2 regions of the Erythrobacter sp. Alg231-14 genome follow, and region 2 is predicted to be linked to the other one. Evidence: predicted binding sites of a transcription regulator. Region 2 holds the regulator's gene; the other holds the start of a gene.

What was found. Region 2 encodes LexA, which represses DNA repair genes until DNA is damaged. Its sites were predicted from a motif close to GTTCCNCNCTTGTTCT; they were not measured.
Region 1: BQ8290_RS00585 (DNA recombination protein RmuC) is a predicted target of LexA. The motif match lies at 4,932-4,947, and genes of this name have one in related genera.

The regions. Positions count from the first base shown of each region.
Region 1 covers NZ_LT702999.1:114,394-121,853, forward strand. The annotation lists gene BQ8290_RS00555 (stimulus-sensing domain-containing protein) at 1-343, shown strand, start outside; gene BQ8290_RS00560 (HPr kinase/phosphorylase) at 347-781, shown strand; gene rapZ (RNase adapter RapZ) at 851-1,795, shown strand; gene BQ8290_RS00570 (PTS sugar transporter subunit IIA) at 1,922-2,353, shown strand; gene BQ8290_RS00575 (HPr family phosphocarrier protein) at 2,363-2,641, shown strand; gene BQ8290_RS00580 (TrmH family RNA methyltransferase) at 2,693-3,496, shown strand; gene BQ8290_RS00585 (DNA recombination protein RmuC) at 3,498-4,916, opposite strand; gene BQ8290_RS00590 (peptide deformylase) at 5,079-5,657, opposite strand; gene recR (recombination mediator RecR) at 5,734-6,342, opposite strand; gene fmt (methionyl-tRNA formyltransferase) at 6,396-7,313, shown strand; gene truA (tRNA pseudouridine(38-40) synthase TruA) at 7,310-7,460, shown strand, end outside.
Region 2 covers NZ_LT702999.1:2,472,535-2,479,994, reverse strand. The annotation lists gene BQ8290_RS11840 (glutamine amidotransferase-related protein) at 1-298, shown strand, start outside; gene trpD (anthranilate phosphoribosyltransferase) at 295-1,287, shown strand; gene trpC (indole-3-glycerol phosphate synthase TrpC) at 1,296-2,084, shown strand; gene moaC (cyclic pyranopterin monophosphate synthase MoaC) at 2,302-2,778, shown strand; gene BQ8290_RS11820 (molybdopterin-binding protein) at 2,775-3,989, shown strand; gene lexA (transcriptional repressor LexA) at 4,201-4,902, shown strand; gene BQ8290_RS11810 (ComEC/Rec2 family competence protein) at 4,943-7,222, opposite strand; gene gltX (glutamate--tRNA ligase) at 7,300-7,460, shown strand, end outside.

The sequences.
Region 1 (7,460 bases), 2.4 Mb from region 2:
TGGCGCACGATTGGAGCGGGTGGTTGAAAACCTCTTCGACAACGCAGCGTCCTTTTCCCCGCCCGAAGCGCCAATCGAAGTGATGATCGACAATGACGGCGAATGCGTGACTTTGACTGTGTGCGATTCCGGGCCCGGTATTCCCGAAGATTCGCGCGAAAAGGTGTTCACCCGGTTCCATTCCATCCGGCCGGACGCAGAAGATTTTGGCAACCATTCCGGGCTTGGCCTCGCCATCGCCCGAACCATCGCAGAGGCCCATGACGGCAATCTAACCGCAGAGGGGCGGCCCGATGGAAAGCGGGGCGCGTGTTTGCGATTGCAATTGCCCGCGGATGCTTAAGACGTGTCAGACGACACTATCATTGTTCAGGCGACCACGGTTGCGATCGATGGCCGCGCTCTTGCCATCGAAGGGCCATCGGGCAGCGGCAAGTCAACGCTCGCTTTGGCCTTGATCGATCGTGGAGCCCAATTGATCGGCGATGATGGAGTGACGTTGCGCCGGGTCGATAATCGCATCATGGCAAGCCCACCTCCGAATATTGGCGGCGTGATCGAAGTTCACGGCGTGGGCCTCTTCGACACGCCAATAGGTGAACCCGCACCGCTCGCCTTGATTATTGATCTGGGTGAGTCTGGCGAACGCCTGCCTGATACTTTGCCGGTCAAACACTATTTGGGCGTGGCGATACCGCGTCTTGATTTCGCCCCCGGCACCATCGCGCCGGCATTGCGGGCCGAACGCGCTTTGGAAAAACACGGACTTTCCAAGGATTAAGCGTAAGCGAAGGGGATTGTGCAAAAATGCTGCTTCACTTCCGCCGCCTAAGCGCCGAAAAGCATGTCTATGCAAACCGCCTCCCCCACTCCTGCGACCGATGCATCGGACGACACACGGCAACGATTGTTGTTGGTGACCGGATTGTCCGGTGCCGGCAAATCGACCGCGCTCGATGTGTTGGAGGATTTGGGGTGGGAAACGATCGACAATTTCCCCGTGCGGCTCTTGGATCGCTTGGTAGGCGAACCCAACACGGCGACATCATCTGGGCGCGCGCCGTTGGCCATCGGGTTTGATTCGCGCACGCGCGGCTTGATACCACATGAAATGGTCGCGCTGGCCAAATCCTTGGCTCAACGCGACGATATCGCCCTCACCTTCATGTTCATCGATTGTGCGGGCGGAGAGTTGGAGCGGCGGTACAACGAAACGCGCCGGCGCCACCCCATGGCACAAGGGCGTACCGTGCAAGACGGTATCGCGGCGGAGCGCGAATTGCTGGAGCCACTGCGGCGATGGGCCGAAATCGTGATCGACACATCGGCGATGGCGACCAACGATTTGCAGGCACAAGTCCGCAACCTGTTCGGCGATGATAAAGCCGCAGAGATGACGCTGACCGTTTCAAGCTTTGGCTTTGCGCGGGGCATGCCCCCCTTAGCCGATCTGGTGTTCGATATGCGGTTTTTGGACAATCCGCATTGGGTCGAAGAGTTACGCGAATTGACGGGCAAAGACGCGCCGGTCGGCGAACACATTGAACGCGACCCCGCCTTTCACACCTCCTTTGATCAGATCAAACAACTGCTGCTCACTCTGCTCCCCCGCTACGATGCGCAGGGCAAATCCTATGTCCACATCGCGTTTGGTTGTACCGGGGGGAGACACCGTTCCGTCTTCAGCGCGGAACGCATGGCGCAAGGCTTGCGCGAGGCGGGATTTTCGCCCACTGTCCGCCACCGCAATTTGGCCTCGCGCGCTGCTGATGAAATCGAAGGGCAGCGCCGGTGATCGGGGCGATTTTTGAACCGGGTGACTTTGGAAGAACACAATGACGATTCCCGCACACCGAATTTCGAAGAGACCACACCGTCGCACCGCCCCCTGCCGCACGGCTCTAACGGATTGAATGCGCAGATGATCGGCTTGATCCTTGTAACCCATGGCCGCTTGGCGGACCAATTCCTCGAAGCGATGGAACACGTCGTCGGAGAGCAGACCGCGATCGTGACCGTATGCATCGGCCCCAATGACGATATGGAACAACGCCGGGCCGAAATCGCCGAAGCGATCCAATCGGTCGATACCGGCAAAGGCGTCATTATCCTCACCGATTTGTTCGGCGGCACACCCTCCAATCTCGCGATATCCTTGTTGGAAACGGGACGGGTCGAAGTGATTGCCGGAATCAATCTACCGATGCTCATCCGGCTAGCCGGCGCGCGCAAATGCATGGATGTGGTCGAAGCGGTCGAAGCCGCGCAAACCGCCGGGCGCAATTACATCACAGTGGCGAGCGAATTTCTGGGTGCTGACGCCGCGCCCCGCGCTGCCAGTGCGGCCAAATAGGTCGGTTGAATGAGCGAATTTCGTCAATCGGTGACCATCGTCAATCAACGCGGCCTGCACGCAAGGGCCAGCGCGAAGTTTGTCGGCGCCGTCGCGGAATTGCCTGATGGGGCGCAGGTTCGCGTCGGCAAAGGCGACAATGAAGCAGGCGGCGCTTCGATCCTTGGCCTGATGATGTTGGGCGCGGCCAAAGGCGACACGGTCGAATTGATCGTCGACGGCGAGAATGCAGAGAACGTTCTGGCAGAGCTCGTCGCGTTGGTCGAAGACGGATTTGGCGAAGAATAGGCCGCGCTATTTGGCGTTTATTCGGGCTTTGTTGGGCGATAGGGCCACAAAATGACACGCAAACATATCAGCGGCTTTTCCAACCCAACCGTGAAATATCTGCGGTCTTTGCGGGATAAGAAACATCGTCGACGCACAGGGCAGTTTTTGGTTGAAGGGCTCCGTTTGCTCGAAGATGCGCGGGTTAGCGGGCGCGTGCCGCGCGAATTGGTGCTGGCCGAAAACCGCGATCCCCATGAATTGATCGATCGGTTGGAAGCCGCAGTCGAGGCAGCCGGTGGAGAAATCGTAACAACCACCCCGGACATTCTCTCCAAAATCACCGGCAAATCCAACGCGCAAAGCGTGGTCGGCCTGTTTGATGAATTCGACACAGGCCTGTCGCAAATCGAACGAGAAACCGCGCCGATTTGGATGGTGGCGCAAGACCTGCGCGATCCGGGCAATTTAGGCACCATGCTGCGCACATGCGATGCAGTGGGTGCCGGTGGATTGATCCTGATCGACGATTGCGTCGACCCGTTTAGCGCAGAGGCCGTTCGCGCCAGCATGGGCGCGGTGTTCACGCAAAAAATCGCCCAGGCGCGGTGGGATGAATTTCTACCATGGCTCCGCGGCGGACCCGGCCAATTGGTGGCGGCATCCCTGCGCGACGCCGTGCCGTATCGCAACGCCGCCTATACATCACCATGCTTCATTCTGGTCGGAAACGAGTCCCAAGGATTGCCAGAGGCCTATGAGGCCGAATGCGATCTGCGCGTCACCATGCCCATGCGCGGGCGGGCCGATTCATTGAATGCTGCGGTGGCGGGCGCGGTGTTGGCGTATGAGGTATTGGCCGGTTTGGACGGCTAACTTACTCTGCTGCGTCTTTCCTGTTCTCAATGGCCGGAATGTCGACTTCGACGTCCTCAGCATCGGCTGCGTTGTAATTCGGAGTGCTTTCGACCAGCGGCACGTCTTCGATTTCGCTTTTGCCGATCTCGATCCCTTTTTCGGCCAAGCGTTTGCCCGATGAAAGAACATTGCGTTCAAAGCTGCCGACGAATTTGTTGTAGTTTTTAACCGCGCTGTCGAGCCCGCCGCCGACGCGTTTTAAGTGTTCACCAGCGACCCGCAACCGATCGTACAATTCCGCACCCATCCGGCCAATTTCCTGCGCCTCTTTCGCCAATCCATCCTGACGCCACACCTGCGCGACGGTGCGCGCGATGGCGACCAGGTTGGTGGGGGTTGCCAGCAGAACGCGGCGCTCAAAGGCAAAATCCCAAAGCTCTGGATCGGCGTCCAATGCTGCGGTCACAAAATGTTCGCCTGGGATGAACATGATGACGTAATCGGGCGCTTCTTCAAATTGGCTTTGATACGATTTCGCACCAAGGGTTTGGACATGGCCGCGCATCGATTTGGCGTGCGCGTCCAAATGCAGTTTGCGCGTGTCGTCATCATCAGCCTCAAACGCAGCCTGATACGCGTTGAGCGATACTTTCGAGTCGATCACCAGCTTCTTTTGCCCCGGCACGTTGATGATCGCATCAGGGCGCAAACGCCCCTCTTCGGTGTCCACCGAATGCTCCATCATAAAATCGGTGTGCTGCGCCAATCCGCATTGTTCGAGCAGGTTTTGCAACGCCCGCTCACCCCAACGGCCGCGCGCTTTGGGCGCGTTGGTGAGCGAATTGCCGAGCCGCTGCGCCTCGCGCCGGACCTCTTCTTGCCCCTCGCGCATGGATTGGATCAGGCCGTTCAATTGCCCGAATGCATCGACCCGCTGTTTCTCCAGCGTTTCGACCTGCTTTTCGTATTTTTCCAGACGTTCGCCAACCGGAGCCAGCAAGGTCTTAATCTTGGCCTCGCCGGTTTCTTCCGATTGCTTAAACCGAGCCTCCGCGCGTTTCAGAAACTCTTCCTGATTGCGTTGAAGCACTTTGGCCCCGGTGTTTTCAAATTCAGTCAGGAGCTTGTTGCGGGATTCTTCGAGCAATCTTTTTTGTTCAGCAAAACCAGCGCGTTCCGCCTGAAATTGAGCATTTTGGGCGCGCGCTTTGTCAAGCTCCCCCGCCAGCCCATCGGCCCGTGCCGCGCGTTCCGACATCGTCGCAAGCTCCGTGATGGCGCTGCGAAATTTGCCATCCAGTTCTTTCGCCTCCGCGTCACGCTCTGCAAACTGCTCCCGCAATTCCGAGACGGGGCGCGAGGCAAAGAACCACGCCGCACCCCCGCCCAATGCGAGACCGAGAACCAAAGCGATGATCAAAAGAATCGGATTATCCATGCGTTCTTATAACACGGAACAAATCAGGAACTCCAGCTTTGGCTGAAATATCCCCGAATGATCGGTTTTTGCCGCAAACCCCACGGCAGACCGTGCGAACAAATCGGCACGATCTTTGGGTCGATTGGATGTAAAAACGGCCTCGAATATGAAGTCGGACGTTTACGCCGCCTGACGCATCTTCTTCAGCTTTTTTAACGCCATTTTGCGTTTCAAATTCGACAGGTGATCGATGAAGAGAATGCCTTCGAGGTGATCCATCTCATGCTGGAGACAGGTCGCCATCATCCCTTCGAGCGCTTCTTCGTGGTGGTTGCCGTCCAAGTCTTGATATTTGACCGTGCAGGTCGCGGGGCGATCCACATCGGCGTAGATTTCAGGAACGGACAGGCACCCTTCGTTCAAGGTCGAAAACTCTTCCGCAGGATCGACGATAACCGGGTTTACGAAAACACGCGGCTCTTTCTTGGTCGCGGGGTGCGTGTGGGCGCCTTCGCCGTGATCATGCCCGCATTCAATCGGTTCTGCGTCGGGATCTTCGGGTTGAAGATCGATCACCAACATCCGTTTGGGCACGCCAACTTGAATCGCGGCCAGGCCGATGCCCGGCGCGTCATACATCGTCTCCAACATATCATCGGCAAGTTGCCTTAGATCGTCGCCAAATTCTTCTGCTTCGACCGGGACAGACACGGTTTTGAGCCGGGGATCCGGCACTTCAAGGATTTCTAGGATAGCCATGGAGTTCAAATAGTGCGGGTCGGCGCCCGCTGCAAGCCGAGCTTTCCGATTACGGCAATCGGCTATTCAAACATTTCTATTCAACAGGCCGCCGGGCGCGCAGAGCTTGTGCCAGCGTGCCTTCGTCGAGGTAGTCCAATTCCCCTCCAACCGGCAGGCCATGGGCAAGCTGAGTGATGCGAACCTTATGCTCCTCCAGCCGCTCGGCCAGATAATGCGCGGTGGTTTGCCCCTCCAGCGTGGCGTTCATGGCGAGCACAACTTCGTCCACCGCCGTTTCGCCGTCTCTTGTCGCCACCCGGTCCAAAAGCGATGCGATGTTCAGGTCTTCGGGTCCAATCCCATCAAGCGCGGACAATTTCCCGCCCAACACATGATACCGTCCGCGGAAAAGCCGCGCCCGATCAAGCGCCCAAACATCGGCCACATCCTCCACAACACACAAAGCCCGTGGATCGCGGCGCGGATCGGCACAGATCGCGCAAGGATCGCTGGTGTCGACATTGCCGCAGGTTGTGCATTCGATCAGCGTTTCCGACACCGCATCCAACGCCTCCAACAAAGCGGGCAAGGCCTGTTCCCGGTTCTTAACCAGCCACAAAACCGCCCGCCGCGCAGAACGCGGTCCTAAGCCCGGCAGTCGGGCCAACGCACCCGAAAGTGCTTCGATCTCTTGCGATGCCATGGGGGGAGAGATAGGGGCTGGCGCGACGAACACAAAGCCAAGGCGGTGAAGTTATGCGCATCACATTTATGGGAACACCCGATTTTGCGGTGCCCGCCTTGGTAGCATTGCACGCTGATGGCCACGAAATCGCCTGTGTGTATTCACAACCGCCCAGCCGATCGGGGCGCGGCAAGAAACTCCGCCCGTCCCCTGTTCATGCCAAAGCGGATGAATTGGGCATCCCGGTTCGCACCCCCAAATCGCTCCGCAATGAAGAGGCGCAGGCGGAATTTTCAGCATTGAACGCGGATATCGCCGTAGTGGCGGCCTATGGTTTGATCCTGCCACAGGCCGTGTTGGATGCCCCGGTGAATGGCTGTCTCAACATCCACGCGTCGATTTTGCCGCGTTGGCGCGGTGCCGCCCCTATTCACCGCGCGGTGATGGCAGGCGACACCGAAACGGGCGTAACGATCATGCAAATGGAGGCGGGATTGGACACCGGCCCAATGTTGGACGTCGTTCGCACCCCGGTTGGGCACAAGACAACCGGCGATTTAACTGAAGAACTGGCCCAATTGGGCGCCGAGGCGATGGTGAAGGTCTTGTCCGACCTCCCCGCTTTTCCGCCCAAAACTCAAGACGACAGCGCCGCAATCTACGCCCCAAAAATCGACAAAGCCGAAGCGCGGATCGATTGGAGCGAGAGCGCCGAAGCGATTGAGGCGAAAGTACGCGGGCTCGCCCCGTTCCCCGGCGCATGGTTCGAATTGGAGACCGCAAATGGGCCGGAGCGGGTGAAATTGCTCCTCGCACAAGTCATGGATGGGACGGGTGCAGCGGGGGAAGTGTTGGACCATAAATTCGGCATTGCGTGCGGCGCCGGGGCGATCCGTCCCTTGCGCCTACAACGCGCTGGTAAGCCTGCGATGGACAGGGCCGATTTCCTGCGCGGCAATTCCGTCGAACCATCGACAATTCTCGCATGACCCGGTTTGCGCTCACCATCGAATTTGACGGCTCCCCGTTTCAGGGATTGCAGCGGCAGAAACACGGCCCCAGCGTCCAGCAAAGCATCGAAGAGGCGATCGCCCGTGTCTGCCAAGAGGAAGCCATCCTACACAGCGCAGGCCGCA
Region 2 (7,460 bases):
GCCGGTTACCCACGATGGAACGGGCGTTTTTGCCGGGCTGCCCTCCCCCTACACCGCAACGCGCTATCACAGTTTGGAAGTGGTCGATGTGCCGTCATCTTTGATCGCGAATGCGCATGCCGACACGCCCGGTCTCACCACCGCCAGCGTCATGGGTTTTCGCCACGAAACGCTGCCCATCCATGGGGTGCAATTCCATCCAGAGAGCATCGCGACCGATCACGGGCATGCGTTGCTCGCCAATTTCCTGAAAATTTGCGGCGTCGATGCGCGCCTGCCCGAAAGAGTAACCGCATGAGCGTGCTTCCCGATATTTCCAAACCTCTTACCGAAACGCAGGCCGAAACCGCGTTTGGAACGCTGCTCGATGGCGCGCCTAGCGTCGAAGAAATCGAACAGTTCCTTATCGATCTCTCTGTTCGCGGAGAGACATCGAACGAGATTGCGGGTGCGGCGCGAGCGTTGCGGGCGCGGTTGATCCCGATTGATGCCCCAGAGGGCAGCATCGATGTGTGCGGAACGGGCGGCGATGGTCACCACACGCTCAACGTGTCTACCGCGGTTAGCCTTGTCGTTGCGGCATGCGGCGTTCCTGTGGCCAAGCACGGCAACCGCGCGGCATCATCCAAAGCAGGGGCGGCGGACACGTTGGAGGCGTTGGGCCTCGATATGGATGCGGCAGGTAAGACAGCGGAGAAAACGCTCAACGAATTGGGCATTTGCTTTCTGTTCGCGAAAAACCATCACCCGGCGATGGGGCGTATCCAACCAATCCGAACCAAGATCGGCAAACGAACAATCTTCAATCTGATGGGCCCGCTTTCCAATCCGGCTGGCGTTAAAAGCCAGCTGATCGGGATCGCAAGACCGGCTTATGTGCCGATCTATGCCGGGGCCTTGGCCAAGCTTGGCACGGGGCGTTCTTTAATCATTTCTGGTGATGAAGGACTTGATGAATTGAGCCTAGCGGGCGGCAATGAAGTTGCAATCGTCACAGGCAATACATTCGAAATGCAGCGTTTGCACCCCGATGATGCCGGACTACCGGTGGCACCAATCGAAGCGATACGGGGCGATGATGCCGTGCACAATGCGGCCGCTCTCAATGCATTGTTGATGGGCGCGCCCGGCCCATATCGCGATGCCGTTTTGTTCAACGCGGCCGGCGCGTTGCAAGTGGCCAATAAGGGCAGCGATTGGGCCGACCGCGTTGCTATGGCAGCCGAGTCCATAGACAGTGGGCGAGCAAAGGACCTGCTGCAAAGCTGGATCGCATTGGCGAAATAGGGCGCGACATGAACAAGTTAGAAGAAATATGTTCGCACAAAGTCGGCGAAGTCGACACGCGCAAAGCCGCCACTTCAACGGGCGAATTGCAGGCCCGCGCGAACGAGCAAAGCGATGTGCGCGGATTTGAAAATGCCTTGCGCAGCGCATCAAAGGGCGGATTTGGATTGATCGCCGAAATCAAAAAGGCGAGCCCTTCTAAAGGCCTGATCCGCGCCGATTTCCGCCCCTCCGATCACGCCGCCGCCTATCAAGCAGGGGGTGCTGCGTGTCTCTCCGTCCTAACCGATGCGCCCTATTTCCAAGGGCATGAAGATTTCCTGATCGCAGCGCGCGCGGCCTGCGACCTGCCGGTCTTGCGCAAAGATTTTATGGTCGACCCATGGCAATGCCTCGAAGCGAGAGCGATGGGGGCCGATGCGATCCTAATCATCGTTGCCGCGTTGGAAGACAGCGCGATGAAAGAGATCGAAAGTGCTGCGCGCGATCATTCTATGGATGTTCTGATCGAAGTGCATGATGAGGCAGAGATGGAGCGTGCTTTGACGCATTTGTCGTCGCAATTGATCGGGGTGAACAACCGCAACCTTAAAACGTTTACGACATCGCTCGAAACGACAGAACGATTGGCACCGATGGTCCCCGAAAGCGCGTTGATTGTGGGGGAAAGCGGCATTGCAACGCATGCTGATTGCACCCGATTGTCGCAAAGTGGGGTGAACACCTTCCTTGTCGGAGAAAGCTTGATGCGCGCTGACGATGTTGCCGCCGCCACACGCGCGCTGCTTGGTCAATAGGCCGCTTGGTCAAAAGTCTCATCAAAAGCCACACTGTCCTACTTCGACGCGTCATGGCATGACGGCCCAATGGACATAATGGACCTCAGAATAAGTGGCAGATTTTGCGCCGAAGAGGGCCGGCGGCTTTGTCCCTCCGGACCGTGTAACATGCGGTCCATGTCTCTGGTCAGGTTGATCAGCACTCGTCTTGGAAATGGGCGCTAAGGAATTGAGTATGAACGGTTTAACCCATCTAGGCGAAGACGGTGCGGCGCGCATGGTCGACGTAGGATCCAAGGTCGAAACGCATCGCGTTGCAATCGCCTCGGGGCGGATCACCATGTCGGCCCAATCGCTCATCGCCATTCGCGAAGGTGACGCCCCAAAAGGCGACGTTTTGGGAACCGCCCGCCTTGCCGGGATCATGGCCGCCAAACGCACAGGCGACCTCATCCCCTTGTGTCACCCGCTCGGACTGGAAGCTGTGAATGTCGAATTCGAGTTGGAAGACACCGCCATTCGCGCCACTGCCACCGCATCCTTGACCGGTAAGACCGGGGTGGAAATGGAGGCGATGGTGGCCGTCTCGACTGCTTTGCTCACCATCTATGATATGGCCAAAGCGATCGACAAAGGGATGGTGATCGACGCGGTGCGATTGATCGAAAAGCGTGGGGGCAAATCCGGTACATGGAAAGCAGACGCGCAATGAGCGCATTGCTGACCTTGGAAGAGGCGCAGGCGCGATTGCTCGCCCTCGCCCCGCAACCCGCGCTAACGCGTTCGGGCGTTGCCATCGCACACGGCGCCTTTTTGGCCGAAGACCTTTTGGCCATGCGCACACAACCGGCCGCCGACCTATCGGCGATGGATGGCTACGCCATTTGCGGTGATGGTGCATCCGGCGCCAAAGGCACATGGACATTGGTCGGCGAAAGCCGCGCTGGGTTGCCATTCGACGGCGCATTGAAGGATGGTCAGTGCGTTCGGATATCAACCGGCGCCCATGTCCCACCCAGTGGTATCAGCGTTCTGATCCAAGAAAACGCCCACGTTGATGGCGATACAATCTCCCTCGCCCCCGATGAGCAAGCACCCGAAGACGGTCGACACATCCGCAAAGCCGGGTTCGACTTCACCAAGGGTCAAACGATCTTGGGCAAAGGGACACGAATGGGCCCGGCGCAAATTGCCCTCGCTCTGTCTGCTGGCCACGACACCATCCTGCATCGCGAGAAGCCCTACACCTCTGTCTTAGACAGCGGTTCGGAGCTGACGCAATTCGCGGCAGATTGCCAACCGCATCAGATCCCGGCCAGCAATGGGGCGATGATCGCCGCCATGTTGCAACCCTTCACAGGGCTCGTCGAGAATCTAGGCCCCGTTCCAGACGATATGGATGCACTTGCCGCCGCATTGGACAAGGCTGACGGACACATACTGATCACGTCAGGGGGCGCATCCGTCGGCGATCACGATCTCATGCAGGCCGCATTGAAGGCGTGGGGCGCTGAGATCGATTTTTGGAAAGTCGGGATTAAACCCGGCAAGCCGTTGATGGTCGCGACGCGAGGGAAAGGGGATGAAAGGCAAGTCATACTGGGCTTACCGGGCAATCCTGTTTCCAGCTTTGTCACTGCATTCCTATTCGCTTTGCCTTTGGTGAAAGCGGCCATTGGCGACCCTGAGCCGTTGCCAAAGCCGACCTATGTGAAATCTGCCGAGGCACTGCCCGCGGTGGGAACCCGCAGAGAGTTCCTGCGCGGCGTGTGCGATGGCGCAACCGTCAAACGCGCGGCGTCGCAGGATTCGAGCGCCCTGCTCGCCCTGGCATCATCCAATTGCCTAATAGATCGACCCGCCGGGTCAGATGCGGTCGCGATCGGACAGCTTGTTCCCATCTTTCATCTTGAGAATGGCTGAATTGCGCGGTTTTACGCATTTCACCCGCTTGACTTAACTCCGTAAGTTGCCTAATTGTTCTGTATTCGTTCACCATATCGGTGCGCGATCAATGCTTCGAACGCATCGTTATTCTGGTCTGTGATCGGGCGATGCCTCTGGGGGTGACAGAGTTTGGCACCGGGTCTGTGTAATAAAACAGGCTGTGCGGTGCGCCTTAGGGAGTTTGCTGATGTTAACGGCAAAGCAACACGAATTGATCCGCTTCATTCAAGAGCGGTTGGAAGACACTGGCATCTCGCCAAGTTTCGAAGAAATGAAAGAGGCGCTCGATCTAAAGAGCAAATCGGGCGTTCACCGCTTAATCTCGGCTTTGGAAGAGCGTGGATTTATCCGACGTTTGCCAAACCGTGCCCGCGCTTTGGAAGTGATCAAACAACCCGAAGACGCGACCCCTGCACCACGAGCAAGCCAACCGGTAACGTTGGCGGCAAACGATGCGGTGCCTGCGGCGGTCCGTCCGAAAGTGGCAGCCCCCGAACCGGCGAACGACGTCATTGAAATTCCCCTTCATGGTCGCATCGCGGCCGGTGCTCCGATTGAGGCGTTGGAGGGACAAAGCTCTCTTCCTGTGCCTGCGGCATTGTTGGGACCGGGCGAACATTATGCGCTTGAGGTGTCGGGCGATTCCATGGTCGAAGCCGGTATTTTCGATGGTGACTTTGCGCTTGTTCGTCGCACCGACAATGCACGCGACGGAGAGATCGTCGTTGCGCTTGTTCGCGGCGAGGAAGCCACATTGAAATATCTGCACAAAGACAGCGGCATGGTCCGCCTTGATCCTGCGAATGCGGCTTATGACCCACAGGTCTACGGTGCAGAGGAAGTCCAAGTGCAAGGTAAGCTTGCCGGTCTGTTGCGACGCTACCATTAAGGGTTGGAGTTGAGCCGGGGACGATCGGCGTCACTGCACGTCAATCGTCCCCGCCCAACCACCATCCATGCTCGCCCTGCCCCGTGGCGACCGACGTGATCTCTTGATTGGCGAGGTCGATAGACAATCCGCCGCTTTGTTCCAGCATATTGCGGTCCGCTTTCAACCAACGCGGTGCACACGAATAGGGCAGATATCGATCAGCAACAACGATGTCCGCCCGCTCACACGCAGCGGCTAAAGCGCGTTCTTCCACCAATTCGCGATTGCGCGCGAGTAAGAGCGACCATTGTCGCCCTCCCCGATCCAGCGTGATGACGCAAAATTCGGTTGAACATTGTGCTCCTTCCCAATCCGCCATCGGCAAAGGATCGCTGGTAACACTCGACATTTCGAGCAGATTGTCGCGCGAATAGGATGATCTGCTGTCCCGCAAGGAAAGCAATCGGCGGCTGCCATCTTCATCCGTCATTGTGATACCGACATGGCGTCCTTCGCGTCCGATCAAAACATCTGGAATAGGCGTCATCATCAACATGCCGGTCGCGATCACCGCTGGTACAAAGCCAAGCAATCTTGCCCTTCCATTCCAAAGCGCGAGCCACAATCCGCCCAACACGAATAGGCCGATTGTTACCGTGCTCATTTGCGGCATCAATTTGACCGCACCGGGTTGCGCCGACGTGAAATGTGCAATGCCCAGCAACATGTTGAGTGATGCTTCCACCACCCACCAAAACGGTTTGCCCAACCCAATCAAATCAAACGCCAATGCAACAGCGATAAGAGGCATCGATATGAAGGTAACCAAGGGGATCGCGATGACATTGGCCAAAGCGCCGTAAAGCCCCGCGCGGTGAAAGTGGAACAGCACAACGGGCATCAACGCAATTTCAATCACCAACCCAGTCACGAACAACATAAAGATATTGCGACCGGTGCGATGGAACCACGGCTCCTCGCGCGGGGCGAGGAAGGCTTTCACTGGGCCGCTCGTATGCAAAGCGACAATCGCGAGAACGGCAGAGAAACTCATTTGGAAACTGGGCCCAACGACGCTTTCGGGCCATAACATCAGGACGAAGATCGCCGCGACTGCCACCATGCGCAGAGACAAAGCATCGCGCCCCATGGCCAGAGCGATAAGCACAAGCATTGCGGCCACACAGCTGCGCACGGTCGGCACTTGGGCCCCGGTCAATAGAGTGTATCCAATTCCCGCCAACGCACCCGCAGCGGCGGCCAAGACTGGCAATCGCACCCGCAAAGCAAGGCTGGGAAACAAAGCCAACAATTTGATCGCCACGAAATACACAGCCGCGATAACCGCGCTAACATGAAGCCCGCTAATCGCGAGCAAATGGGTTAGTCCGGCATCCCGCATGGCGTCTTCGTCGGCATCACCAATGGCACCGCGATCGCCGCTGGCAAAGGCGGCAGCGATAGTCCCCGCCCCGCCATCCACGCGGCTGCGAACATGGGATGATAACGCCCGTTGCGCAGCGACCATTCCGCTAGCTTTGGGCGCGGGTTCAACAATCTCAACCGCCCCCATCACGCTGCCGGTGGCCGCTAACCCTTTGAACCATGCTGCACGCGCAAAATCATACGCGCCGGGCAACATCGGGCTGGCGGGAGGCATCAATCGCGCTCGCAATCGCACAACGGCGCCTTCTGCTAGGGCTTCATCGTCGAAAGTCTTGCCAACGCGCTCACCGGCATCAGCCACCGCCTTTTCCAATGTGTCCAGCGGCACATTGACACGGATCTTGCGCCCTTGGCCCGTTTCCGCATCGCGAACGGCCAACGTCAGTCGGATCCGTTCTTGCGCGGGTTGATCATCGCGCTCCAGAATGTAACCCTGAACGCGTTCTATGGTGGGCCTATCCAATGCCTTCGCGCCGACCATTTCGGACCGTATCCAAATGACGCAAATTCCGGCGGCAAATACCAACGAGCACGCAATCAAGGCCTGCCGGACTTGCCCTCGCTCCGCTTTGTCCCGCCAAATGGCGATAGCAAACAGCGCAGCAAGCAAGCTGAGGCCGATTGCTCCCATCCATTGCCAAGGTGTCTTAAGCGCAAACCATGCGAGGATGCCGGCCGCAAAAATCACCGCGAGCCATGGTGCTCGGTCAAAGCCAGCCTGCGATAAAAAACGTTCGACAGCCCCTGCTATTCCTCGCCCTGCGCTGGACAAGCCGTCGACCCTTTGCCACAGGCGCGGGGTAGCCCTTTGGGGTGTGGCCGGATCGTTCTCATGATCAGCATCGGTGCTGTTCGGATCGCCGGCAATAGGAATAATCGGCGTATCAGCCATTGGCCATGTCCCTTTGGACCCAACACCATTGGGCTAGGCCGGGTTCGGTTTGCTAAGTGAATAGGAAATAACAGCTAATGGCAAGCCCACAGGCCAAAACTGCAACCGGAAACGCTGCCGGAACCGTCGTCACCCGCTTTGCGCCGTCACCCACTGGATTTCTGCATATCGGAGGCGCGCGCACCGCGTTGTTCAACTGGCTGTATGCACGCCATCACGGCGGCAGAGCGCTGCTGAG